Regions from separate parts of the Streptomyces sp. NPDC086989 genome, predicted to be linked through region 2. Evidence: riboswitches for the same ligand, from Rfam matches in the RefSeq annotation. Region 2 holds a riboswitch; each other region holds the start of a gene.

Region 1 (3,264 bases), on a different contig from region 2:
CAAGACGTTCGCGATCGGCCTGGGCTGCGAGATCCGACACGCGCCCCGGCTCGTGTACTCCGACGGCCTCGACCTCGACAACGCCTCGGCAGCCACCCCCATCGGGATGGGGTGCCGACTCTGCGAACGGCTCGACTGCCCGCAGCGCGCGGTTCCGCCCCTCGGCCGCCCGCTCGCGGTCGACGAGAACAGCAGCACCTTCATCCCCTACCCCGTCGCCCACGACCGGGGGTGACCACAAGGCTCAGCCCAGCCGGCGCGCTTCCGCCGCGGTCACCGGGTCCCCCGCACGCACCCCGTGGAGCACGTGGGCGAGCACCTCGGCGCCGCGGACCACGCGGGGGCCCGGCCGGTTGAAGTACGCGGGGCCGTCCAGGACCCACACCTCCCCCGCGCGTACGGCGGGCAGCTCGTCCCAGCCGGGTAGCGAGGTGAGCAGGTCGAGCTCCGTCAGGGTCCGCTCGGGCGGGAAGCCGCACGGCAGGACGAGGACCACCTCCGGACGCGCCGCCCGTACCGCCTCCCACGTCATCGGTGTGGTGTGCTCGCCCGGCTCGGCCAGCAGCGGCTCGCCGCCCGCCGCGGCGATCTGTTCGGGTACCCAGTGGCCGGCGGGCCACAGCGGGTCGAGCCACTCGATGGCCACCACCCGGGGCCTCGGCCGGCCCTCCGTAAGGCGCCGCACCTCGGCGAGCCGGCCCCACAGCTCGGCGCGGCGCCGCTCGGCCCGCTCCCGTACCCCCAGCAGGTCGCCCACGGCGACCAGGCAGTCCAGCACGTCGTCGAGGGTCTTCGGCTCCAGGCTCAGGACCCGAGGCCCGGCGTCCATGACGCGCACCGCCCGGGTGACGCTCTCGTAGGAGACGGCGCAGACCTGGCAGAGGTCCTGGGTGAGCAGGACCTCCGGTGCGAGCGCGGCGAGAGCTTCGGTGTCCAGGGTGTAGAGCGAGGAGCCGGAATGCGCAGAGCCGCCGACGGCCTGGGAGATCTCCCGGCTGCTGAGTGCGTCCGCGTCGAACTCGGCGCGGGTGACGACGGGTACGGAGGCCACCGCGGCCGGCGGCCAGTCGCATTCGTGGGTGCGTCCGACCAGGTCGGCGACGAGCCCGAGGTCCGCCACGATGTCCGTGGCCGCCGGGAGCAGGGAGACGATGCGCATGCTCCGACTGTAGGCGCACTCGAGTGGCGGGTCTGGATTTACTAGGACGTCCAACTATATGTTCGTGGCACAAGGTCCGCGGTGCAGGGAAGCCGGTGCAAAACCGGCACGGTCCCGCCACTGTGACCGGGGAGTGTGCTGCCATCCACACGCCACTGACGAAGTCTGTCGGGAAGGCGGGCGGCACGCGGAGATCCGGGAGTCAGGATACCGGCCGCGGATGTTCCGTGTTGTCCACGAGGATGGAGCAGACACGCATGGCACCAGTTTGTACCCACGACCCTGGTGATCCGGCGGAGCGCACGCACACCACATCCGTGCGCTCGTAGTTCTCACGGCTTTCCGCAGCGGTGCACTCCCATCCGGGTGCCGTGCGCCGGTTCGCCGTGCCATCCCCGGATCCAACCTGACGAGAGCAGGCATCCATGGTCCGTGAACTCACCCCTTTCATCGGGGGAAAGCACACCACCGGCACCTCCGGTCTCTTCGCCGACGTGTACGACCCGAACACCGGCACCGTTCAGGCCCGCGTACCGCTGGCCGGGCGCGCCGACACCGAGGCGGCGATCGCCAACGCCGAGGAGGCGCAGGCGGAGTGGGGCCAGTGGAACCCCCAGCGCCGGGCCCGCGTCCTGCTGCGTTTCCTCCAGCTCGTCGAGGGCGAGCGGGAAAACCTGGCCCGGATGTTGTCGGCCGAGCACGGCAAGACGGTCGCCGACGTGTCCGTGCCCTGAGCCAGGCCGCGGGCCAGGACGGCGATCTCCCGTGTCTTCTGCCGGGCGAATGCGAGCCATCGACGGATCTGCGGGTCGAGGTCGCGCTCGACGCCGGCGTCCAGCGGAACGTGCAGCAGGGAGCAGGAGGCGGTGACGTCCACCCGGTCGGCGAGGCCGAGCAGCGTGCCCAGGGTGGCGAGGGACTTCTGGTAGTCGTTGATCCAGATGTTGCGGCCGTTGACGACCCCCGCGACGAGCCTCTTGCCGGGCAGACCACCGACCGCCGCGAGGTCGTCCAGGTTGGCCGCCCCCGCTTCGGTGAAGTCGAGCGCCAGGCCCTCGACCGGAGCCTTGGCCAGCACGGGCAGCGCCTCGCCCAGCCGGCCGAAGTACGAGGCCACCAGCAGCTTCGGCCGGTCCGGGAGGCCGCCGAGGTCGCGGTAGGCGCGGGCGGCAGCATTCAGGTCGGCCGGGGTGCGGTCCTGGACGAGGGCGGGCTCGTCGAGCTGCACCCACTCGGCGCCGGCGGCGCGCAGGTCGGCGAGCACCTGGGCGTAGACCGGGAGCAGCCGATCGAGCAGCGTCAGCGGCTCGAAGTCCGCTGCCACGCCGGGAGCCGGCTTGGCCAACAACAGGTAGGTGATCGGACCGACGAGGACCGGGCGGGCCGTGTACCCGATCGTGACAGCCTCCCCCAATTCCGCCACCTGCTTGGCGGAGTTCGCGGTGAAGACGGTGTCCGGGCCGAGCTCGGGCACCAGGTAGTGGTAGTTCGTGTCGAACCACTTGGTCATCTCCAGCGGCGCCACGTCCTGCGTGCCGCGCGCCATGGCGAAGTAGCCGTCGAGTGCGTCCGTTCGAACCGCCTCGCGGTGGCGGGCGGGGATGGCGCCGACCATGACGCTGGTGTCCAGCACGTGGTCGTAGTACGAGTATTCGCCGGTCGGCACTTCATGGATGCCGCCTCGGCGAGCTGCTGCCAGTTCGATCGGCGCAGGCCGGCCGCGGTCTCCCGGAGGGCATCGGCGGTGGCGCGGCCCTTCCAGTAACCCTCGATGGCCTTCTTCAGCTCACGGTGCCCGCCCTGTCGGGAACGCGAAGGGGTACCGGAAACGGACGGTCTCACCCCGCGCGGCACGCACGGTCGACCGTCTCGCTGTGTACGCCGACCCGCCCACGAGGCCACCGGGATATCCGCACACGGCATCGGCCGGGCGCGGGCAACGGGCAGGTCTTCGGACTCGCGGGCACACCTGCCGGTCTCCAGGCGGGCACCTACTGGCCGTCGCTTCCCAGGACCGTTGTCCGGTCCCAGTGCGTATGACGGCGGTCGTTCCCACTCACCGCTGCGGGGCAGTCCCGGATTCCCACCGGGTTCCCTCTTACGAC
Region 2 (3,264 bases):
AGGGGTCGTCGGGGGCGGTGATCAGCCCGGCCTCCGCGAGGCCGGCGAGTTCCTGCACGGCGGTGCGGGCGGGCAGGCCGGGGACGATGACACCGCGCCAGGGCGTGAGGCGGACCCGGCCGGTGAGGCCGGCCAGGCGGCGCCACTGCGCGGTGGTCAGCCGGCCGAGCGGGGCCGACACGCTGAGCGCGGTGCTGCCGTCGGGGCCCTCGACCAGGCCGGGCCCGGGCGCCGGCCCGTGCGGGGCGGCGGCATCCCGTACGGGGGTGGCCGCGATCCCGGCGGCGCCCAGCCGGTCCGCCAACGCGGCGGACTCCAGGGCGTGTTCGGCGGGCAGTTCGGCGACCCGCCAGGCGCGGGTGCCCGCTTCGAGGGCCGCGTCGAGGAAGTACGCGGCGGCTTCGAGGGCGGCCCGGGGCGCGTCGGCGGCGGCCACGAGCAGCGCGTCGGCCGGGTCGGCCGTCCACAGCAGGGCCCGGCCCCCGTCACGGGCGGCCAGGCTGACATCGGCGGCGAGCGAGGTCACGTCGCCGCGGCCGTCGTCGAGGGCGAACAGGAACCGTCCGGAGAGCCCCGCCGCGGGCGCGCTCGCGCAGAGCAGCCGGTCCAGCTCCGCGACCCAGGGGGCCACGTCGGGCAGCCCGCGCCCGTCCAGGCCGGTCAGCGGCGAGGCGACGATGTTGCGGACCCGCTCGTGGGTGGGCGCGGGCAGCAGACCGGCACGGACGAGCACGTCCTGCAGCTCGCCGCCGCAGCCCGCACCGAGCCCGCGCAGTTGGGCGTTGCCGCGCGAGGTGAGGTCGACGTGTCCGTCGCCGAGCCGGTCGGCGGCATCCGCCAGCAGCAGGGCCGCGTCCTCGTCGAGCAGCCCGCCGGGGATCCGCACGCGCGCGAGGAACCCGTCGTCCGCCGCGTGGAGCCGCAGCGCACCGGGACAGGCGTCACCGCGGTCACGTATGACGGGTTCGTCCCGCGATGCGGCGGAAGGGGGCTGGGGCGGCATGGCGGCGAGCATACCCACGATTCCCCCGCCCCGGCCTGTGGCCGTCACCACCCCGCCGACCTGCCGGGACGGCACGGCGCCGGCAAGGCGTGCACGAACTGCCGATACGGCCCCGGCACACGGCGCCGGCATCCGGCGCCCGGCGCAACGCGCCGCCGGGCAGCGGCCCGCGCCGGCGCGGGCACTGCCGCGGTGCGGGGCGCCGGGCGTCGGCGGTGCGGAGTGCCGGGCGCCCGGCGGCGCGTGGTGCCGACGGCGGCGCGGAGTGCCGGCATCCGGCGGTCCGGCGCGAGGGGCCGGTGTGTCCCGGGCCGGGCACCCCCACTCCCGGCCTGGGGGAACGGCCCCTAAGATGACCAGCGGCGGAGCCACGTGGCCCCGCCGGGAGGAAGCCCGGTGCGAATCCGGCGCGGTCCCGCCACTGTGAATCCTGCGGAGCAACCCGTCGGGTGAGTCAGGAACTCCCGCTGTTCTCACTGCCCGGGGCGCGGAAACCCCGAGGAAGGCCTGCCGCCGCATGATCCTGCTGCTGTCGACGTCCGACACCGATCTGCTCAGCGCCCGCGCCGCCGCGGACGGCCCCGTGCCGTACCGGTTCGCGAACCCCTCCCGCCTTCCCCTCGACGACCTCCCCGCCCTGCTCGACGGCGTCGACCTGGTCGTCGTACGCCTCCTCGGCGGACTGCGCGCCTGGCAGGACGGGCTCGACCTGCTCCTGTCTCCCGAGCAGACCCGTCCGGTGGTGGTCCTCACCGGCGAACAGGCCCCGGACGCCCAGCTGATGGAGGCCTCCACGGTCCCGATCGGCATCGCCGCCGAGGCGCACGCCTACCTCGCCCACGGCGGCCCCGCCAACCTGGACCAGCTGGCCCGGTTCCTCTCCGACACCGTGCTGCTCACCGGCCACGGCTTCGAGCCGCCCGCCGCCGCGCCGACCTGGGGTCCGCTGGAGCGCACCCCCGTACGCCCGTACGGTCCGCGGATCGCCGTGCTGTACTACCGCGCCCACCAGATGAGCGGCAACACCGCGTTCGTGCACGCCCTGTGCGACGCGATCGTGGAGACCGGCGGCACGCCCGTACCGCTGTACGTGTCCTCCCTGCGCACTCCGGAGCCGGAGCTGCTCGCCGAGCTGGAGTCGGCGGACGCGATCGTCACCACGGTCCTCGCGGCCGGTGGCACCAAGCCCGCCACCGCCTCGGCGGGCGGCGACGACGAGTCCTGGGACGCGGGCGCGCTGGCCGCGCTCGGCGTGCCGATCCTCCAGGCCCTGTGCCTGACCGGTTCGCGCAGCGCCTGGGAGGAGAACGACGAGGGCCTCTCCCCGCTCGACGCCGCGACGCAGGTCGCCGTCCCCGAGTTCGACGGCCGTCTGATCACCGTCCCGTTCTCCTTCAAGGAGCTCGACGAGGACGGCCTGCCCGCGTACGTGGCCGACCCCGAGCGGGCCGCCCGCGTCGCCGGCATCGCCGTCCGGCACGCCCGGCTGCGGCACATCGAGCGCCGCGACAAGAAGATCGCGCTCGTCCTGTCCGCGTACCCCACCAAGCACTCCCGCATCGGCAACGCGGTCGGCCTCGACACCCCGGCCAGCGCCGTGGAGCTGCTGCGCACCCTCATCGCGGGCGGCTACGACTTCGGCCCCGTCGAGGACATCCCGGGCCTGGTCTCCGGTGACGGCGACGAGCTGATCCGCGCCCTGATCGAGGCCGGCGGCCACGACCAGGACTGGCTGACCGAGGAGCAGCTGGCCCGCAACCCGGTCCGCATCCCGGCCGCCGACTACAAGCGGTGGTACGCGCAGCTCCCGGCCGAGCTGCGCGAGAGCGTCGAGGAGCACTGGGGCGAGGCCCCGGGCAACATGTTCGTGGACCGCTCGGCGAACCCGGAGGGCGACATCGTCCTCGCGGCGCTGCGCCGCGGCAACCTGCTCATCCTGATCCAGCCGCCGCGCGGCTTCGGCGAGAACCCGATCGCGATCTACCACGACCCGGACCTGCCGCCCTCGCACCACTACCTGGCCGCGTACCGCTGGATCCAGGCGAGCGCGCAGGACGGCGGCTTCGGCGCCGACGCGATGATCCACCTGGGCAAGCACGGCAACCTGGAGTGGCTGCCCGGCAAGAACGCCGGCCTGTCGGCGGCCTGCGCGCCCGACGCCGCCCTCGGCGACCTCCCCCTGATCTACCCGTTCCTGGTCAACGACCCGGGCGAGGGCACCCAGGCCAAGCGCCGCGTGCACGCCACCCTGGTCGACCACC
Region 3 (3,264 bases), on a different contig from region 2:
GCCGAGGTCCTGGGCGGCACCCCGGAGCAGGTGGAGAACGCGGCCGAGATCGGCATGGAGCACAATCTGGGCCTGACCTGCGACCCGGTCGGCGGCCTGGTCCAGATCCCGTGCATCGAGCGCAACGGCATGGCGGCGGTCAAGGCCGTCACGGCGGCCAAGATGGCGATGCGCGGCGACGGCACGCACAAGGTGTCCCTCGACAAGGTCATCAAGACCATGAAGGAGACGGGCGCCGACATGAAGATCAAGTACAAGGAGACCGCCCGCGGCGGCCTGGCCGTGAACGTCATCGAGTGCTGACCCGGCGCCGCTGACGCCGCAAGGGGTCCCACGCACCGCGTCGGGCCCCTTCCCGCGGCTCGCTCCTGCCCGACCCCGTCCCGTGACGGACCGGTGACCCTGCGGCCCGCCCTCCCCCCGGAGGGCGGGCCGCTCCGCGTTCCTGTGACACAACGGGTCCAGCGGCCCGCGGAGTCGGGACCTTCGGCCCACGGGGGGCGGCCGGACGGTGGGCTAGCTTGCCCGGGGGAGCCGCGGGCAGGCGGGACGAGACACGACAGAGAGGCGCAGCGCATGGACGACCACGGCATCGAGTACCGCGTCCTCCCGCTCCGGCTGGAGGCCTCCCCGGAGCCCATACCGGTGCACGGGGCCTTCACGTACCGCCGCGACCGGCCCTACGAGCTGGTGCTCGACTTCCGGGGCGCCGGGGTCCAGCTGGCGCACTGGGTGTTCTCCCGGGACCTGCTGCTGGACGGGGAGACCCGCGGGACGGGCGAGGGGGACGTCCGGGTGTGGCCGCAGTGGCGGGGCCGCGAGCCGCGCGTCCTGCTCGCCTTCAGCAACGGGGTGCAGAGCTGCGTGGTGTCCGCCCGGGCGCGGGACGTACGCGCACTGTGCCGACGGCTGGTCGACCTGGTGCCGCGGGGCGAGGAACAGCGGCACTACGACCTCGACACCGAGCTGAGCACCCTCCTGCCCCGGTAGGTCCCGCGCGAGGGGGCCTCGGCCGCCGCGCACGCGCCCGAGCGGTTCGTGCTGACGCGCGCCGGTGAGGTGGGGGCGGGCAGGCCCGGTAGTCGGCGGCCACGCCGCCGGCCTGGGCGCCCGCGGGTGGCGCCGCACCGGGCCGCACCCGTTCGGAGCCGGCCGCCGCGGACCGCACCCGTTCGGACCGGGTTGGTACCGGTCCGTCCGTCCGACTAGGGTCAACGGGCCTTGGTGTTCGGGAAACCGGTGCAGAACCGGTGCGGCCCTCGCCACTGTGAACGGGAAGTCCGGCTCCACTCTCCCCCAGACTCCGTCCGGGAGGTGCCCCCCAACGGGAAGCCACTGGGCGGCGCGGAAAGGTTCCGCACCGCCCGGGAAGGCGGAGCCAGGGCGTCAGCACCCGTGAGCCAGGAGACCGGCCGGGGCGCGTTGTCCATCCACGAGGTGCTGGAGAGGTCTCCCAGTCATGCATATAGCCGAGGGGTTCCTGCCCCCCTTGCACGCGGTCGCCTGGGGCGCCGCGTCCGCTCCGTTCGTCGTCCACGGTGTCCGCGCCCTCACCCGTGAGGTGAAGGCCAACCCGGAGAGCACGCTGCTGCTCGGGGCGTCCGGGGCGTTCACGTTCGTCCTGTCGGCGCTGAAGATCCCGTCGGTGACGGGCAGTTGCTCACACCCCACCGGGACCGGGCTCGGCGCGATCCTGTTCCGGCCGCCGATCATGGCGGTGCTCGGCACCATCACCCTGCTCTTCCAGGCCCTGTTGCTCGCGCACGGCGGGCTCACCACCCTGGGCGCGAACGTCTTCTCGATGGCGATCGCCGGCCCCTGGGCCGGGTACGGGGTCTACCTGCTGCTGAAGCGCTTCGACGTCCCGGTGATGGTGACCGTCTTCTTCGGCGCCTTCTTCGCCGACCTGGTCACCTACTGCGTGACCTCCGTTCAGCTGGCGCTGGCGTTCCCGGACCCGGGCAGCGGGTTCCTCGGAGCGCTCGCGAAGTTCGGGGGCATCTTCGCGGTGACGCAGGTGCCGCTCGCGGTCAGCGAGGGTCTGCTGACGGTGCTCGTGATGCGGCTGCTGATGCAGTCCAGCACGTCGGACCTGGTCCGGCTGGGCGTCGCGAAGCCGGTCGGCCGCGGCGAGCGGAAGGCGGCGGCGCTCTGATGGCCATGAACCGGAACACGAAGATCAACGGCCTGTTGCTGCTCCTGGTGGCGGCCCTGGCCGTGCTCCCGCTCGCGCTGGGCCTGGGCGAGGGCAAGGAGGAGCCGTTCGCGGGCGCCGACGCCCAGGCGGAGGCGGCGATCACCGAACTGAAGCCGGACTACGAGCCGTGGTTCTCGCCGCTGTACGAACCCCCCTCCGGGGAGGTGGAGTCGGCGCTGTTCGCCCTCCAGGCGGCACTCGGCGCGGGCGTGCTCGCGTACTACTTCGGCGTCCGCAAGGGCCGCCGGCAGGGCGCGGCCGCGGCGACTGCTGCCGGCGCCGACCCCTCCGCCACCGCCGCCGACCGCGCCGCCGCGGAGTCGTAGGCGGTGCTCCCGATCGACGTGGCGGCGCACGGCAGCCGCTGGCGCCGCCGCCATCCGCTGGAGAAGGCCCTGCTGGGGCTCGGGCTGACGGTCACCGCCGTGTGCCTGCCGCCCTGGCCCGGCGGGCCGCTGGTCGCCGCGGCGACGCTCGCCGTGCTCCTCGGCCCGGCCGGTGTGGCCGGGCGGCAGCTGTGGCGGGCGTTCCGGATCCCGCTGGGCTTCTGCTTCACCGGGGCGCTGCCCCTGCTGGTCTCCGTCGGCGGGCCGGCCGGGTTCGTCTCGCTCGCGCCCGACGGCCCCCGGCAGGCCGCGGAGCTGCTGCTGCGGACCTCGGCGGCTTCGCTCGGCGTGCTGCTGTTCGCGTTCACCACCCCGGTCTCGGACGTCCTGCCGAGGCTCGTCCGGGCCGGGGTGCCTGCGCCGGTGGTGGACGTGGCCCTGGTCATGTACCGGATCGGCTTCCTGCTGCTGGATTCCATGGCGCAGGTACGGCGCGCCCAGGCGGCCCGTCTGGGCCAGGCCGGGCGGGCCGCGGTGTGGCGTTCGCTGGCCGGGCTCGCCGCGACCTCGTTCGTACGGGCCTTCGATCGTGCGGCGCGGCTCCAGGTGGGCCTGGCCGGGCGCGGCTACGACGGCGCCCTGCGGGTCCTCGTGCCCGAGGCGGCCCTGTCGTGGCGGTTCGTGGCGGCGTCGGGGGCGCTGCTGGCGGCCCTGATCACCCTGACTCTCACCCTGAAGGGG

The links. A riboswitch is a leader RNA that binds a small molecule or an ion and turns the genes downstream of it on or off. The one in region 2 is predicted to bind cobalamin.
Region 1: linked by a shared signal. The riboswitch ahead of ACIPK4_RS37755 (aldehyde dehydrogenase family protein) and the one ahead of cobN (cobaltochelatase subunit CobN) in region 2 are both predicted to bind cobalamin.
Region 3: linked by a shared signal. The riboswitch ahead of ACIPK4_RS05550 (energy-coupling factor ABC transporter permease) and the one ahead of cobN (cobaltochelatase subunit CobN) in region 2 are both predicted to bind cobalamin.

Annotation. Positions count from the first base shown of each region.
Region 1 covers NZ_JBIVAL010000029.1:19,290-22,553, forward strand. Annotated here, with positions in the region: gene ACIPK4_RS37745 (short-chain fatty acyl-CoA regulator family protein) at 1-235, shown strand, start outside; gene ACIPK4_RS37750 (cobalamin-binding protein) at 245-1,159, opposite strand; cobalamin riboswitch at 1,208-1,393, shown strand; partial or broken gene ACIPK4_RS37755 (aldehyde dehydrogenase family protein) at 1,585-1,878, shown strand; partial or broken gene ACIPK4_RS37760 (5-methyltetrahydropteroyltriglutamate--homocysteine S-methyltransferase) at 1,871-3,013, opposite strand; cobalamin riboswitch at 3,105-3,260, opposite strand.
Region 2 covers NZ_JBIVAL010000016.1:45,274-48,537, reverse strand. Annotated here, with positions in the region: gene cobG (precorrin-3B synthase) at 1-1,003, opposite strand, end outside; cobalamin riboswitch at 1,350-1,487, shown strand; gene cobN (cobaltochelatase subunit CobN) at 1,521-3,264, shown strand, end outside.
Region 3 covers NZ_JBIVAL010000002.1:397,391-400,654, reverse strand. Annotated here, with positions in the region: gene ACIPK4_RS05560 (L-serine ammonia-lyase) at 1-303, shown strand, start outside; gene ACIPK4_RS05555 (SsgA family sporulation/cell division regulator) at 577-990, shown strand; cobalamin riboswitch at 1,206-1,432, shown strand; gene ACIPK4_RS05550 (energy-coupling factor ABC transporter permease) at 1,460-2,155, shown strand; gene ACIPK4_RS05545 (energy-coupling factor ABC transporter substrate-binding protein) at 2,161-2,523, shown strand; gene cbiQ (cobalt ECF transporter T component CbiQ) at 2,527-3,264, shown strand, end outside.